Regions from separate parts of the Streptomyces sp. Je 1-332 genome, predicted to be linked through region 4. Evidence: riboswitches for the same ligand, from Rfam matches in the RefSeq annotation. Region 4 holds a riboswitch; each other region holds the start of a gene.
The links. Region 4 has a riboswitch for cobalamin ahead of ABXJ52_RS10350 (ABC transporter substrate-binding protein). Riboswitches for the same ligand answer to the same signal wherever they lie in the genome.
Positions count from the first base shown of each region.

Region 1 (3,584 bases), 440 kb from region 4:
GCGGCCCGCGCGATCCCCATGTTCACGATGTCCGTACGCCGCAGATTGATCTCGGCGGGACTGCCCGCACCTTCGCAGATCACGGCGTCATAGCTGCCCCGAAGTTCCTCGAGGCATCCCACGACGGTCGACAACAACGCTTCCTGCCGCCCACCGTGGTAGCCACGCGCACTCATCTCACCGACCGGCTTGCCCATGAGCACGACCTGGCTGCTGCGGTCGCTGCCGGGCTTGAGCAGCACGGGGTTCATCAGCGCGGTCGGCTCGACCCGGGCGGCCTGCGCCTGCATGGCCTGCGCCCGCCCGATCTCGGCGCCTTCGCGCGTGACAAAGGAGTTGAGGGACATGTTCTGCGCCTTGAAGGGCGCGACGGAGACGCCCTTTCGGGCCAGCCACCGGCAGATCCCGGCGGTGACGACGCTCTTGCCCGCGTCGGACGTGGTTCCTGCGACGAGCAGCCCACCACTCATGAGGCCCTGCCTTTCCGTATGGTGCTCACGGCTGCGGCGACCCCGAGAGCCAGCAGCCCGACCCGCCGCGACAGCTTCACTGCCCGCTCGATGTCGGTGACTTCGACGCCCCGCCCGTCCCCGTTCAGGACAGGCCGGTGCTCGACCCGGCCCGCGTACGAGAGGGTCCCCCCGAGCCGTACGCCCAACGCCCCGGCGAACGCGGCCTCGACGGGCCCCGCGTTGGGGCTCGGATGCTTGGCGGCGTCCTCCCGCCAGGCCCGCACCGCGCCACGCGGCGCGTCCCCGGCGGCAGCCGCGAGCACCGCGGTGAGCCGGGCGCCCGGCCACCCCAGTACGTCGTCGAGGCGCGCGGAAGCCCACCCGTAGCGCCGGTACTTCACGGACTTGTGCCCGACCATGGCGTCGAGCGTGTTGACGGCGCGGAAGGCGACGAGGCCGGGCACCCCGCCAAGGGCCCCCCACATCAACGCCCCCACCACGGCGTCGGAGGTGTTCTCGGCGACGGACTCGACCACGGCCCGCGCGATGCCGTCGGCGTCGAGCGCCTGCGGATCGCGGCCGCACAGATGCGGCAGCCGCTCACGCGCCACCTCGATGTCCCCGGCGGCGAGCGCCCCGCCGATCGCCCGCGCCTCACGCCCCAGCGAGGTGCCGCCGACCACGGCCCAGGTGGTAGCGGCGGTCAGCGCGACGGACGCGGCGCGTGAGTCACGTACAAGAGAAGAGGCCAGGACGGCGGCGCCGGCCGCGCCTCCGGCGCACACCACGGCGTGCAGGGCGCCCCACCCGCGGTGGTCACGCCAGAGCAGTCGCTCGACAGCGCTCGCGGCCCGCCCGAACGCGGCGACCGGATGCCCGCGGCGCGGATCGCCGAGGAACAGATCACCGAGGAGGCCGGCGGCGGCGCCGTACGCGAAGTCGCGATCGGCACGCATGGCTTCAGCCGGTCGTCGTGCCGAGAAGAGAGCTCACGCTCGGGAACTGGTCCGGCAACGGGCGGCCGCGCATGGCGAATGTCCTCACTCAGGGTGTCCGCGCCCTGGTTCGACGTGATCGGCGGCGAGAGTTCCTGGCTTCCGAGGAGTCAGCTCCTCGATGACAGTGGCGGGACCGCGCCGGATTCGCACCGGCTTCCTCTCCTGCTGCCGTATTGGCTCCGGCAGTCCACCACGGCCCGCGAAGGCCCGTCAACTCGCCGTTGACCTGCGACGGGAGAGTGTGCGGAGGCCCACATACGAAGGTGGGGTGCGGGACGCAGAAGCGTCCCGCACCCCACCTTCGAGGCCGGTCGTCAGGCGACGATCAGATAGATCCCGTACGCCACGGCCGCCGCGCAGAGCGCGAAGCACACGTACGCGCCCGTGCGGGCCGCGGCGGCGGTGCCGCCCGCCGTGGAGGCACCCGCGGAGGCGCCGGCGCTGGAGGCGCCGGACGTGGCCGCCTCGTGCTTGGAGAGGCCGACGATGCCGAGGGTGAACAGGCCCACCAGGGCCACCGTCACCGCGAGGCTGACTCCGAAGACGGAGCCGAGAGCTGCCCAGTCGATGTCCATGCTGACTCTTCCTTACACCGTGGCGGGCCGGGCGGGGTCCGCCACGGTGCTGGTCGGGGCCGCGATGGTGGCCTTGACGAAGTCGACGTCCGCGCTGGCCACGGCCGACCCGGTGGGGGGCGGTGTGACGGCGGCCATCGCGTTGGTCACGACGCCCACGGGCTCGGCGGCGGAGGAGCCGCCGATCTCGTCGTCGGCGACGTTCGTGTGGTCGACGGCGTTGCGCCGGGACAGCACCCAGATGACGGCGGAGCCGCCGATGAGGAGCGCGGCGGTGGCCGCGATGCCCCAGGGGCCCTGCTTGGTGAGGAACTCGGCCCCCGCGCCGACCAGACCGGCGGCCGGCAGGGTCAGACCCCAGGCGACGAACATGCGGGTCGCCGTGGACCAGCGGACCACGCCGCCCTTGCGGCCGAGGCCCGCGCCCATCACGGCGCCGGAGCAGGACTGCGTGGTGGAGAGCGAGAAACCGATGTGCGAGGAGGCCAGGATGACCGTCGCGGCGCTGGTCTGGGCGGCGAAGCCCTGCTGCGGCTGGAGGTCGGTGAGGCCCTTGCCCATGGTGCGGATGATGCGCCAGCCGCCGAGGTAGGTGCCGAGCGCGATGGCGACACCGGCCGAGACGATGACCCACATCGGGGGGTTGGCACCCGGATTCAGGACGCCGCCCGTGACCAGGGCGAGCGTGATGATGCCCATGGTCTTCTGCGCGTCGTTCGTGCCGTGGGCCAGCGAGACGAGGCCCGCGGAGGCGATCTGTCCGGCGCGGTAACCCTTGGCCGTGGCCTTGGTGTCGGTGTTGCGGCCGATCCGGTACGTCAGGCGCGTGGCCACCAGCGCGGCGAGACCCGCCACGAGGGGCGCGGCCAGGGCCGGGATCAGGATCTTGGTGACGACGGTGCCGCCGTTGATCGACGACCAGCCCATCGACATGACCGCGGCGCCGATGAGGCCACCGAAGAGTGCGTGGGAGGAACTGGAGGGCAGGCCCACCAGCCAGGTCAGCAGATTCCAGAGGATCGCGCCGACCAGCGCCGCGAAGATCACCTCTGTCTTCAGTCCGTCCTCGTTGACGATGCCGCCAGAGATCGTCTTGGCGACTTCGACGGAGAGGAAAGCGCCGACGAGATTCAGCACGGCGGACATGGCCACCGCCGTCTTGGGCTTGAGAGCGCCAGTCGAGATGGTGGTAGCCATCGCGTTGGCTGTGTCGTGGAAACCGTTCGTGAAGTCGAACACGAGAGCGGTAACGATCACGATCCCGAGGAGAAGCGTGATGTGTTCCATTTACCCAGGCTTCTGTTGGACGTCAGTGGCAAGTGGAACGTAGGCAACCTTGGTGAACGGAAAGTGAACTGGGCCGGGCCGTGCGGTGACCCAATACGGGGCGCCTTCGCTCCGGTTCCGCTTGTGCCGTGCCGGTGATCGACCGGAGCGGCGGCGGGAGGCCCGGATTCCCGGCTTCCCAGGGTGCCTCACCACCCTCGGGCCCGCCCCTCAAGCCGCCTCGGCGAGCCGCCGAAGAGATTCTGATCACCCGAGCCGCCCGGCCGCCGCGC
Region 1 is NZ_CP160402.1:1,786,727-1,790,310, reverse strand. It holds gene ABXJ52_RS08365 (cobyric acid synthase) at 1-470, opposite strand, end outside; gene ABXJ52_RS08360 (cobalamin biosynthesis protein) at 467-1,408, opposite strand; cobalamin riboswitch at 1,516-1,658, opposite strand; gene ABXJ52_RS08355 (hypothetical protein) at 1,765-2,025, opposite strand; gene ABXJ52_RS08350 (inorganic phosphate transporter) at 2,038-3,312, opposite strand.
Region 1: it holds a riboswitch for cobalamin, as region 4 does, so the genes downstream of both, ABXJ52_RS08360 (cobalamin biosynthesis protein) here and ABXJ52_RS10350 (ABC transporter substrate-binding protein) in region 4, are expected to answer to the same signal.

Region 2 (3,584 bases), 880 kb from region 4:
GTCCTGCGGCGCCGCGACCGTGCGCGCGGCGAGGTCGGCCGCCACCAGGAACACCGCGCCCATCAGGGCCACCACCGGCAGGAGCGCCCGGTGTGCGGCGCCGACCAGCATCCGGGCGGCGTGCGGCACCATCAGGCCGACGAAGCCGATGGCCCCGCTGTAGGCGACGAGTACGCCGGTCAGGAGCGAGGCGAGGACGAAGACGGCGGCGCGGAAGCGGGCCGTGTCGAGTCCGAGGACGGTGGCGCCCTCCTCGCCGACCAGGAGCAGGTCGAGGGGGCGGGCGAGGGCGACGAGCAGGGCCGTGCCGAGAATGAGTGCGATACCGGGCAGCGCGAGCATGTCCCAGCGGGCGCTGCCGAGGCCGCCGAGGGTCCAGTACAGGACTTCCTTCAGGTGGTCGGCGCTGTCGGAGGTGATCAGGATCAGGCTGGTCAGGGCGGAGAGGATGTACGAGACGGCCACCCCGGAGAGGATCAGGCGGCCGGTGGCGAAGCTGCCGCCTCCTGACCTTGCCAGCGTGTAGACGACGAGGAGCGAGAGCAGGGCTCCCGCGAAGGCCGCGGCCGGGATCGTGACGGTGGTGGCCAGGCCCGCTCCCAGGCCGAAGACGCTGCCGAGGACGATGACGGCGACGGCTCCGGCGGATGCGCCGGAGGAGACGCCGAGCAGGAACGGGTCGGCCAGGGGGTTTCTCACCAGGGCCTGGAGGACGGCGCCTATTACTGCCAGGCCTGCGCCTACGGCTGCGCCGAGCAGGACCCTTGGGAGTCTTACGTCCAGAACGATGGTGCGGAACGGGGAAGGTTCCGCACCTCCCGTCAGGATCTCCAGGACGTCGGCGGTGGGTATGCGTACCGAGCCCAGGGCCAGGCCCGCCACGACCGCTGCCGCGAGGGCTGCGCAGAGCGCCGCGATGACTGTCGCGTAGCCCAGGCGTCTGCGGGTTCGTGCGGCCCTGGCGGGGCTCTCCCCAATCCCGCCCCTTCCCGAAACCGGGGCTCCGCCCCGGGCCCCGAACTGGTTGCCGTCAGTCACCGGCTTCGCCGAGTTCGTCCTCAAACGCCGGACGGGCTGAGATTTCACAGCTGGTCCGCCAGCTTCCCCACCGCCGCCGGGGCCCTCACCCCCACCACCGTGTCCGACAGCGGCAGTACCGCGAAGCGCTTGTGCTTGATGGCGGGGATGTCCGCCAGGACCGGGTCGTCGAGGAGGCGCTTCTTCTTCTGGGCGACCGTCGTGCCGCCGTAGTCGAGGATCACGATCACCTCGGGCTTGCGGTCGACCACCGACTCCCAGGACGCGTCACCGAAGGACTTGTCCAGGTCGGCGAAGACGTTACGGCCGCCCGCACGCTCGATGATGTCGTTGCCGATGCCGCGGCCGCCCGCCGTGAAGGCGGTCTTGTCGCCGCTGTCGTAGACGAAGACGGGGACGGGCTTCGACTTCGCCTCCGTCTGCGCCAGTTCACGCTTCGCCGCGGTCACCCACTTCTCCGCCCGCGGCCGCACCCCGAACGTGCTGCCGACCTCGCGGACTTCCTTGTAGACGTCGTCCATCGAGACGGGCTTCTTGGCGCAGCCCTCCACGTTCAGGCGGCTCTCCACGCCTGACTTCGCGAGGGCCCCGCGGCTGCGGCCCTCGCCCGCGAGGAAGGACGACGCGTAGCCGCCGTAGACGAAGTCGGGGTTCGCGGCCAGGAGTTTCTCGTAGGAGGGGTACTCCTTGGCTAGGACGGGGGTGTCCGCGTACGCCTTCGCGTACTTCGGCAGGACCTTGTCGTCCAGGTACGCCGTGCCCGCGATGCGGTCCTCGAGACCCAGCTCCAGCATCACTTCCGTGACGTGCTGGTTCATCGTGACGGCGCGCTTCGGGGGTGCTTCGTACGTCGTCTTCACGCCGCAGTTCGTGACCGTGTACGGGAAGCCTGGGGCCTTGGACTCCGGCTTCGAGTCGGCGCCGTCGGAGGACGAGCACGCGGCGAGCGGGGCCAGCAGGGCCGCGGCGAGCAGCAGACGTATGGGGCGGGACATGGCTGAGCTGCCTCCTCCAGGGGATTTCCGCGTCCCCTGCGTCGTGGGAGAAGAAGGCGGCAGGTCAGTTCCTGACTGCCCCACCCGCGAAGGGTGGGGTCACAGTGGCGGGACCGTGCCGGATTCGCACCGGCTTCCTGGGTCCTGCCGCCTCGAAGGTGAAGCTCAGTATGCCTGGAGGATCAGTACGCCTGGACGACCTTCACCTCTTCTTCGGTGACCTCGCCGTCCACGATCCGGAAGGAGCGGAACTGGAAGTCGCCCGCGTCGTCGGTGTCGGCCGTGGAGACCAGGACGTAGTGGGCGCCCGGCTCGTTGGCGTACGAGATGTCGGTGCGCGAGGGGTAGGCCTCGGTCGCCGTGTGCGAGTGGTAGACGATCACCGGCTCCTCGTCGCGGTCGTCCATCTCGCGGTAGAGCTTGAGGAGGTCGCCCGAGTCGAACTCGTAGAACGTGGGCGAGCGTGCCGCGTTCAGCATCGGGATGAAGCGCTCGGGGCGGCCGGTTCCCTCCGGGCCCGCGACCACACCGCAGGCCTCGTCGGGGTGGTCCTGGCGCGCGTGCGCGACGATCTGGTCGTGGAGGGCCTGGGTCAGGGTCAGCATGGCAGCCAGGATAAGCAGAAGGGCCGACCCGTACCGAAGAGTGGTACGGACCGGCCCACATGCTGGGATCGAGCGGGAATGACCTGACGGTCAGGACTTGATCGCGTCCTGCTTGTCCGCCTCGCCACCACCCGTCGACTGCGTGTCGTTGCGCTTCTGCATGACCAGATAGCCGACGCCGAGGATCAGCGCCCACACCGGAGCGGCGTAGAGCGAGATCCGCGCGTCCTTGTCGATGCCCATCATGACGATGACCATCGCGATGAAGGCGAGCGCGAACCAGCTCGTGAACGGAGCTCCCGGCGCACGGAAGGTGGACATCGGCAGCTCGCCGCGGTCGGCCTTGCGGCGGTACTTGATCTGGCAGATCAGGATCATGATCCAGGCCCACATGCCGGAGATGGTCGCGAAGGAGACGACGTAGTTGAACGCCTCGCCCGGCCACTGGTAGTTGATCCAGACGCCGACCAGCATCAGGGTCGCGGAGAAGGTGGTGCCGACCAGCGGCAGGCCGTTCTTCGTCAGCTTGGTGAAGAACTTCGGGCCCTGGCCGTTGAGCGCGAGGTCGCGCAGCATGCGGCCGGTGGAGTACATGCCCGAGTTGCAGGAGGAGAGCGCGGCCGTCAGGACGACGAAGTTGACGATCGCGGCGCCGATGCCGAGGCCCATCTCCTGGAAGGCCGCGACGAACGGCGAGACGCCCGGCTGGAACGAGGTCCACGGCACGACCGAGAGGATCATGACGAGGGCGCCGACGTAGAAGACGGCGATGCGCCACGGCACGGTGTTGATGGCCTTGGGCAGGACGGTCTTCGGGTCCTTGGACTCGCCCGCGGTGACGCCGACCAGCTCGACGGCGAGGAAGGCGAACATCACGATCTGCAGCGTCATCAGCGTGGAGCCGATGCCGTTCGGGAAGAAGCCGCCCTGGTCCCACAGGTGGGAG
Region 2 is NZ_CP160402.1:3,098,103-3,101,686, forward strand. It holds gene ABXJ52_RS14050 (iron ABC transporter permease) at 1-936, opposite strand, end outside; gene ABXJ52_RS14055 (ABC transporter substrate-binding protein) at 1,083-2,033, opposite strand; cobalamin riboswitch at 2,078-2,226, opposite strand; gene ABXJ52_RS14060 (M67 family metallopeptidase) at 2,216-2,638, opposite strand; gene ABXJ52_RS14065 (amino acid permease) at 2,729-3,584, opposite strand, start outside.
Region 2: it holds a riboswitch for cobalamin, as region 4 does, so the genes downstream of both, ABXJ52_RS14055 (ABC transporter substrate-binding protein) here and ABXJ52_RS10350 (ABC transporter substrate-binding protein) in region 4, are expected to answer to the same signal.

Region 3 (3,584 bases), 5.2 Mb from region 4:
TCGGGGTCCTGGACGACGAGCTGAACGGTGGTGCGCAGCCGGGTGAGCCCCTTGCGGTCGTACGTCACGGGGGCGCCCCCGAGCGTCAACTCGCCCTGGTCCGGGCGCAGTCCGCCGCTCAGCAGCCGCATCAGGGTGGTCTTGCCGCTGCCGTTGCGGCCTAGGAGCGCCAGCGCGCGGCCCTCGGTGACGTCGAAGTCCAGGCCGCTGAGCACGGTGGGCCCGTCCTCGTACGCGTAGGAAGCGGCGCGCAGAGCGACCAAGGACCCGCTCGGCTCGCGGGGAGCGCCGGGCTCACTCATGGAAGAAGCCTTTCCAGTACGAAGGTGAGGGCCGCGAGGCCCGTGAGGAGCGCGGCGCTCGCGGCCACGAAGCTCCGCGAGATCCGGGCGTCGGGCACCAACACCCGCAGGGTTCCGTCGTACCCCCGTCCGGCGAGCCCGGCCTGGAGCCGGCCCGCACGGTCGAAGGCCCGCACGAACGCGGTGGCGCCGAGGCCGCCGAGCGAGCGCCACGTGGCGGCCCGGGTGGTGTGGCCGAGGCGCGCGGCCTGCGCCTGCCGGATCCGGCTCATGGAGTCCAGGAGGAGGAAGCTCATCCGGTACATGACGAGAGCCACGTCGACGACCGGCGCCGGCACACCCGCCCTGACCAGCCGGGGCAACAGATCCGACAGAGGCGTGGTGAAGGCGAACAGCAGGACGCCGAGCGAGGCCGCCGATGTGCGCAGGAGGAGTCCGCCCGCCCGTGCGGGCCCACCCTCGGCGAGCGTGAAGAACCCTCCAGGACCGCCGAGTTGGACGAGCAGGGTCAGGGCGCCGGTGACGCAGAAGCCGAGCGGTACGCGGTAGGCACGCCACAGTTTGCGCGGCGGCACACCGGCGGGCCCGAGCAGCACGGCGAGCGCGGCGACGAGCACCAGGGCGGCACCCGGCCAGGGGGGCAGGGAGACCGCGAGGACGGTGAGGCCGAGCCCGAGCACGGCTTTGTCCACGGGGTGGCGGCGGCGCCAGCGACTGCTGTGCGCCGCCGCGTCGATGGGCAGCACGCGGGGTCAGACCTGCTCGGTCTCGGCCCGGCCGCTCTCCGCGTCGGCGGCCTTCTCGGTGGTGGCCTTCTCCGTGTCGGCCCCCCCGGCGCGCGCGATCTCCGTGCCCTGACGGCGTCCCTTGCGCAGACCGAAGTAGTACGCGAGGACGCCCGCTCCCAGCGCCGCCTGCAGCGCGAAGAGCGCCGACTCGACCTCCCCTGACGGGGGTTCGTACAGCGGCGAGAACCAGGGCTCGTAGTCCGGCTTGATCTCCGTGATCGCGGTCTCGGCCTGGGCGTCGGCCCCGGCGAACGGCTCCTTCTCGTCGTCCCCGAGGCCGAGCGCCAACGGCAGCACCGCGAGCGCGGCGACGATGAGGAGGAGCAGAGTGTTGATCTTCGCGTTCCGGCTCATCAGGCGCTGGCCCCCGTCTCCGTCGTCTTGGTCGTCGCGGTCGTCTTGGTCGTCTCGGTCGTCTCGGTCGTCTTGGTGGTATCGGCCGTCTTCGTCGTATCGGCCTGCTTCTTGCCCTGCAGCAGTACGCCGAGCCGCGTGAGCTCTCCCCTGCTGGACTGCACCAGCAGCCGCATCACGATGACGGTGAGCAGTCCTTCGCTGACCGCGAGGGGGATCTGCGTGACGGCGAAGATGCCGCCGAACTTGCCCAGTGCGCCGATGAATCCGCTGCCGGGGTCGGGGAACGCCATGGCGAGCTGGACGCTGGTGACGCAGTACGTGGACAGGTCCGCGACGAACGCGCCGAAGAACACGGCGACCATGAGCGGCACGTCGTACCGCTTCAGGAGGCGGTAGACGGCGTATCCGGCCCAGGGCCCGACGATCGCCATGGAGAAGACGTTGGCGCCGAGCGTGGTGAGCCCGCCGTGGGCGAGCAGCAGCGCCTGGAACAGAAGGGTGATGGTGCCGAGCACCGTCATGATCGGCGGCCGGAACAGGATCGCGCCGAGCCCGGTCCCCGTCGGGTGCGAACAACTGCCCGTGACGGATGGGATCTTCAGCGCGGAAAGGACAAAGGTGAACGCTCCCGAGGCGCCCAGGAGCAGTGTGCTCTCCGGGTGTTCCTTGACCTCACGGGTGAGGGAGCGGACTCCGTGGACGACGAACGGCGCGGACGCTACGCCCCAGGCGATCGCGTGCGCCGGCGGGAGGAAACCCTCGGCTATGTGCATGGCTAAGCAGACCCTCTCCAGCACCTCGTGGATGGACAACGCGCCTTGGCCGGTCTCCTGGCTGACGGGTCGTACCGACCGGACTCCGCCTTCCCGGGTACGCGAGTACCCAGTGGCTGCCGCGAGGGCTGGAGCCGGACTTCCCGATCACAGTGGCGAGGGCCGCACCGGCATCACACCGGATTTCCCGAGCACCAAGGCGTGGCGACCTTAGTGCGCGATCGAGCCAACTGACAACTTGCGGGACCGCCCCACCTGTGGCACGCGCGAGCGCACCGGTCAGGGGCGTACGCCCCTGGTCAGCCCATGTGCATCGGCCCGTGCGCGCCAGACGTGCGGCACGCTTCCCGGGCGGTCGCGCCTTCCACGCCGCGGGACGCCGCGAGGGTCCTGGCGGGGTGGCGGGGCCCGAGGAAGACGACGACGCCCCTGCCGTCGGGAGCGGGGTGTGTCGCCTGGGTCCAGCCCCGGCGGCCGTAGAAGGCCATGGCCTGCGGCGACCTGACCGAAGTCAGCAGCCAGAGACGGCCGTCGGGGGCGCCGGCGGCCACCGCGTCAAGCAGGGCGGCCCCGGTCCCGGTGCCCTGCGCGGTGGGGCGCACGGCGAGCTCGTCTATCTCCAGGGCCCCGCACAGCCACGACTTGGCGCGCTCGGCGCCCAGTCCGGCAGCCACCTGCGGATAGCAGCGGTCGGCGGGAAAGGGGGCGGGCGTGGTCCACCCGGTGGTGAACCCCGTGATGCGCGCGCCCTCCAGGGCGACCGCCGCGGTGAAGCCGGGCCGCCGCGCGTCGTCGCCGAGCCGGACCAGGAACTGGGCCACCCTCTCCTCGTCCTCGTACCAGGGCGCCGCGCCGAAGACTTCGGCGTACACGCCGCGCAAGTCGTCGACGTACGCGAGCAGTTGCGCACCGCTCAGCACCCGCACGACCGCCGCCATCAAGCGGCCCTCGCCGTGGCCGCCCTCGGCTGCAGGGCCGCGTACGCGAGGGGAGCCGACGGGTCGATCGACACGTCCCAGGGTGCGGGCTGGGCCCCGGAGCGTACGAGCAGGTCGCCGACGGCGGCGATCATCGCGCCGTTGTCGGTGCACAGGGTCATCGGGGGTACGCGCAGCCGCAGGCCCGCGGCGGCGCACCGCTCCTCGGCGAGCGACCGCACCCGCGAGTTGGCGGCGACACCGCCCACCACGACGAGGGTCCCGACCCCGTGATCCCGGCAGGCGGCGAGCGCCTTGCGGGTCAGTACGTCCGCGACGGCCTCCTGGAGCGAGGCCGCGCCGTCCGCCACCGGAAGATCACGGCCGGCGTGCCCCTCGGCCCAGCGCGCGGCGGCGGTCTTGAGACCGGAGAAGGAGAACGCGTAC
Region 3 is NZ_CP160402.1:7,461,579-7,465,162, reverse strand. It holds gene ABXJ52_RS33520 (ATP-binding cassette domain-containing protein) at 1-302, opposite strand, end outside; gene cbiQ (cobalt ECF transporter T component CbiQ) at 299-1,048, opposite strand; gene ABXJ52_RS33510 (energy-coupling factor ABC transporter substrate-binding protein) at 1,055-1,444, opposite strand; gene ABXJ52_RS33505 (energy-coupling factor ABC transporter permease) at 1,444-2,220, opposite strand; cobalamin riboswitch at 2,250-2,434, opposite strand; gene ABXJ52_RS33500 (GNAT family N-acetyltransferase) at 2,520-3,158, opposite strand; gene tsaD (tRNA (adenosine(37)-N6)-threonylcarbamoyltransferase complex transferase subunit TsaD) at 3,158-3,584, opposite strand, start outside.
Region 3: it holds a riboswitch for cobalamin, as region 4 does, so the genes downstream of both, ABXJ52_RS33505 (energy-coupling factor ABC transporter permease) here and ABXJ52_RS10350 (ABC transporter substrate-binding protein) in region 4, are expected to answer to the same signal.

Region 4 (3,584 bases):
ACCTGCCGCGGAACTGGCCGGCGAGCTGGTGACGCCGGGCGCGGAGGTGATGGGGCGCCGCGCCACCGACGTACGGGAGCTGCTGTGCGAGCAGGGCAGCTGGGACGAGCGGTTCGCCTCCCTGTCCGGCTACTTGAGGCAGCGCGCGGCCACCGACGCGTCCGGCGGCTCCGTACGCCCCGAGGTCGCGGAGGCGTGGGCCTGTCTCGCCCGGCATCGCGGCGTCGGCACCCTGCGCGGCCTCTCCCGGCATGTCGCGCTCAGCGAACGCCGCCTCACCACGCTCTTCCGCGCCGAGACGGGCCTGAGCCCCAAGCAGGCGGGCCGCCTGATGCGCTTCCAGCGCGCACGCGACGCCGTCGTACGCCCGGTCGCGACGGGCGGCGCCCCCGACCTGGCCCGTGTCGCAGCGGACTGCGGTTACTACGACCACTCCCACCTGGTACGGGACTTCCAGCAGTACACCGGGGTGAGCCCCAGCGGCTGGCTGGCCGAGGAGTGCCGGAATATCCAAGCCGGGAGCCATGGTGGAGGCGAAGAGTAGGACCCATGGACACCACAGAGAAGCAGAACCAGCAGCCACAGTCCGCAACTGCTCCCGCAACTCCCGCAACTGCTCCCGCAACTGCTCCCGCGTCCGCCGGGCGCGCTCCCAGCGTCTGGCCGACCCTCCAGGCGCACGACGCTCCCGCGCTGATCGACTTCCTGGTCGGCACGGTCGGCTTCCTGCGCACCGCCGTATACGAGGACGGCGACCGCGTGGCCCACGCCGAGCTCGACTGGCCCGAGGGCGGCGCGATCATGCTCGGCTCGTACGACGAGAAGTCCCAGGAGTGGTGCCTGAAGCCCGGCACCTTCGGCGCGTACGTCGTCACCGACCACGTCGACGACCTCTACCAGCGGCTCACCGCGGCGGGGGTCGAGATCATCCGTGAGATCGAGGACCAGCCGTACGGCAGCAGGGAGTTCGCGATCGCCGACCCCGAGGGCAACAAGTGGTCCTTCGGCACCTACCGCGGCTCGCCGAGGCCCGGGACGGCGGCCTGACCTGGCGGGACGGCAGCCGTCCTGACCTCGCGTGATAGCTTGCGAGCGCCAGTCAACCCACACCAGGGCCAGGGAATCCGGTGCGAATCCGGAACTGACGCGCAGCGGTGAGGGGGAACGGGCGGGGCCACGGCCACTGGGCGTCCACGGACGCCTGGGAAGGCGCCCCGTCCGGCCGATCCCCGAGTCCGAAGACCTGCTGGCACCTTCGCCCGCACACCGGGCGGCGGAGGTGACGAAGCAGGCCAGGCTCCGCGTATGAGCCGTGAGACTCAAGGGATCTCGTGTCCTCAACAGCCCGTCGTGTACGTACGTCTGTTCTCCTCGCCGCGGCCCTGGCCGTCACCCTGACCTCCTGCGGAGGCGGCTCCACGGCCACCTCCACCACGGACGACAAGGCCGCCGGCTATCCGTTGACTCTCACCTCCTGCGGCAAGAAGGCGGAGATCAAGGCGCCGCCGCGGCGGGCGGTCTCCCTCGACCAGGGGTCCACGGAGATCCTGCTCTCGCTCGGCCTCGCGGACCGCATGGTGGGCACCGGCACCTGGACCGACCCGGTTCTGAAGGGCCTGGAGCAGGACAACGCGAAGGTCGAGCGGCTCGCCGACAGCTACCCCTCCTTCGAGAAGGTCCTCGCCCAGGAACCGGACTTCGTCACCGCCTCCTTCCAGGCGACGGTCAGCAAGGGCGGCGTCGCCGACCGCGCCAAGTTCGCCGAACTCGGCGTACCCGCCTACGTCTCGCCCTCGGACTGCGCAGGCAAGGACAACAGCGGCGACGGCGACGGCCGCCGCGTCAAGACGCTGACCATGGACACGGTGTACGGCGAAGTCCGGGACCTGGCAAGGGCGTTCGGGGTCGAGAAGCGAGGGGAACGGCTGGTCGCGGACCTCAAGGGCCGGGTGGCGAAGGCGAGTGGGGCGATCAAGAAGGCCGAGGCGTCCGACACGACGCTCCTCTACTGGTTCGCCAACTCCGACTCGCCCTATATCGCGGGCTGTTGCGGCGCACCAGGCGTCATCACCCGGGAACTCGGCGTGCGGAACGTCTTCGACGACACCCACGAGGAGTGGCCTCAGATCAACTGGGAGACGGTGGCGGACCGCGACCCGGACGTCCTGGTCATCGGCGACCTCACCCGCAAGTCGCAGACGGCCGAGAGCGCGAAGAAGAAGATCGAGTTCCTGGAGTCCAACCCGGTCACCAAGAACCTGACCGCCGTGAAGAAGAAGCGGTACGTGCTGCTGAGCGGCCAGGCCATGAACCCGACGATCCGCACGGTGGACGGAGTGGAGCAAGTCGCGGACGCCTTGCGTGAGTTCGGGCTCGCCAAGTGAGGAAAGCCGCCCCGGGCGGCATACGTTGCGCCCTGCTCTGGACGGCGGGCCTCGCCGCCCTCGCCCTCTCCGTCGCGGTGGCCGTCACCATCGGCCCCGCCGACATCTCCGTACCGGACGTGTGGTCGGCGGTCGCGGCTCACCTCGGCTGGGGAGAGGCGCGGCTCACGCCCATCAGGGACGGCATCGTGTGGAACCTGCGCATGCCGCGCACGCTCCTCGCCGCGGTCTGCGGCGCGGGCCTCGCGGTCTGCGGAACGGTCCTTCAGTCCCTCCTGCGCAACCCGCTCGCCGACCCCTTCGTGCTGGGCGTCTCCTCGGGGGCGTCCACGGGCGCGGTCGCGATCGTCGTCCTGGGGGTCGGCGGGGGAGTGGTGTCGGTATCGGCGGGCGCCTTCGCCGGGGCCGTCGTCTCGTTCGCGCTGGTCCTGCTGCTGAGCCACAGCCTGGGCGCAAGCGCGGACAGAGTGGTGCTCTCGGGCGTGGCGGCGATGCAGCTCTTCTCCGCCCTCACCTCCTTCGTGATCCTGACGTCGGGCGACGCGGAGACGACGCGAAGTGTCCTGTTCTGGCTGCTCGGTTCGCTGAGCGGAGTGGGCTGGACGGACGTCTCGCTGTGCGCGGCGGTGCTCTTCGTGGCCCTCGCCGTCTGCCTGACGCAGGCCCGCACCCTGGACGCGTTCGCCTTCGGCCAGGACGCGGCGGCAACGCTGGGCGTCCACGTGGCGCGGGTCCGGCTGCTCCTCCTGTCCACCACGGCCCTGCTGACGGCGGTCCTGGTCAGCAGCGCGGGAGCCATCGGCTTCGTGGGCCTGGTCCTGCCGCACGCGGCCCGCGCCCTCGTCGGCGCCGGGCACGCACGCCTGGTCCCGGTCACGGCGCTCGCGGGCGCGGTGTTCCTGGTGTGGGTGGACACGCTGGCCCGCACGGTCCTGGACCCTCAGGAGGTCCCCGTCGGGGTGGTGACGTCCCTGATCGGAGTCCCGGCGTTCGTCCTGGTCCTCTACCGCACGAGGAAGACGACATGAGCCGGCACACCGAGGACGACATGAGCCGGCACCCCAAGGGCGACATGAGCCCGTACCCCGAGGACGACCGGACCCCGCACACCGGACCCGGCCTACGAGCCGACCGAGTGACCCGGGAGGCGGGCGGCCGGCTCATCATCGACGGAGTGACCCTGGCCCCGCCGCCCGGAGC
Region 4 is NZ_CP160402.1:2,223,078-2,226,661, reverse strand. It holds gene ABXJ52_RS10360 (helix-turn-helix transcriptional regulator) at 1-544, shown strand, start outside; gene ABXJ52_RS10355 (VOC family protein) at 550-1,047, shown strand; cobalamin riboswitch at 1,080-1,266, shown strand; gene ABXJ52_RS10350 (ABC transporter substrate-binding protein) at 1,332-2,384, shown strand; gene ABXJ52_RS10345 (iron chelate uptake ABC transporter family permease subunit) at 2,381-3,412, shown strand; gene ABXJ52_RS10340 (ABC transporter ATP-binding protein) at 3,457-3,584, shown strand, end outside.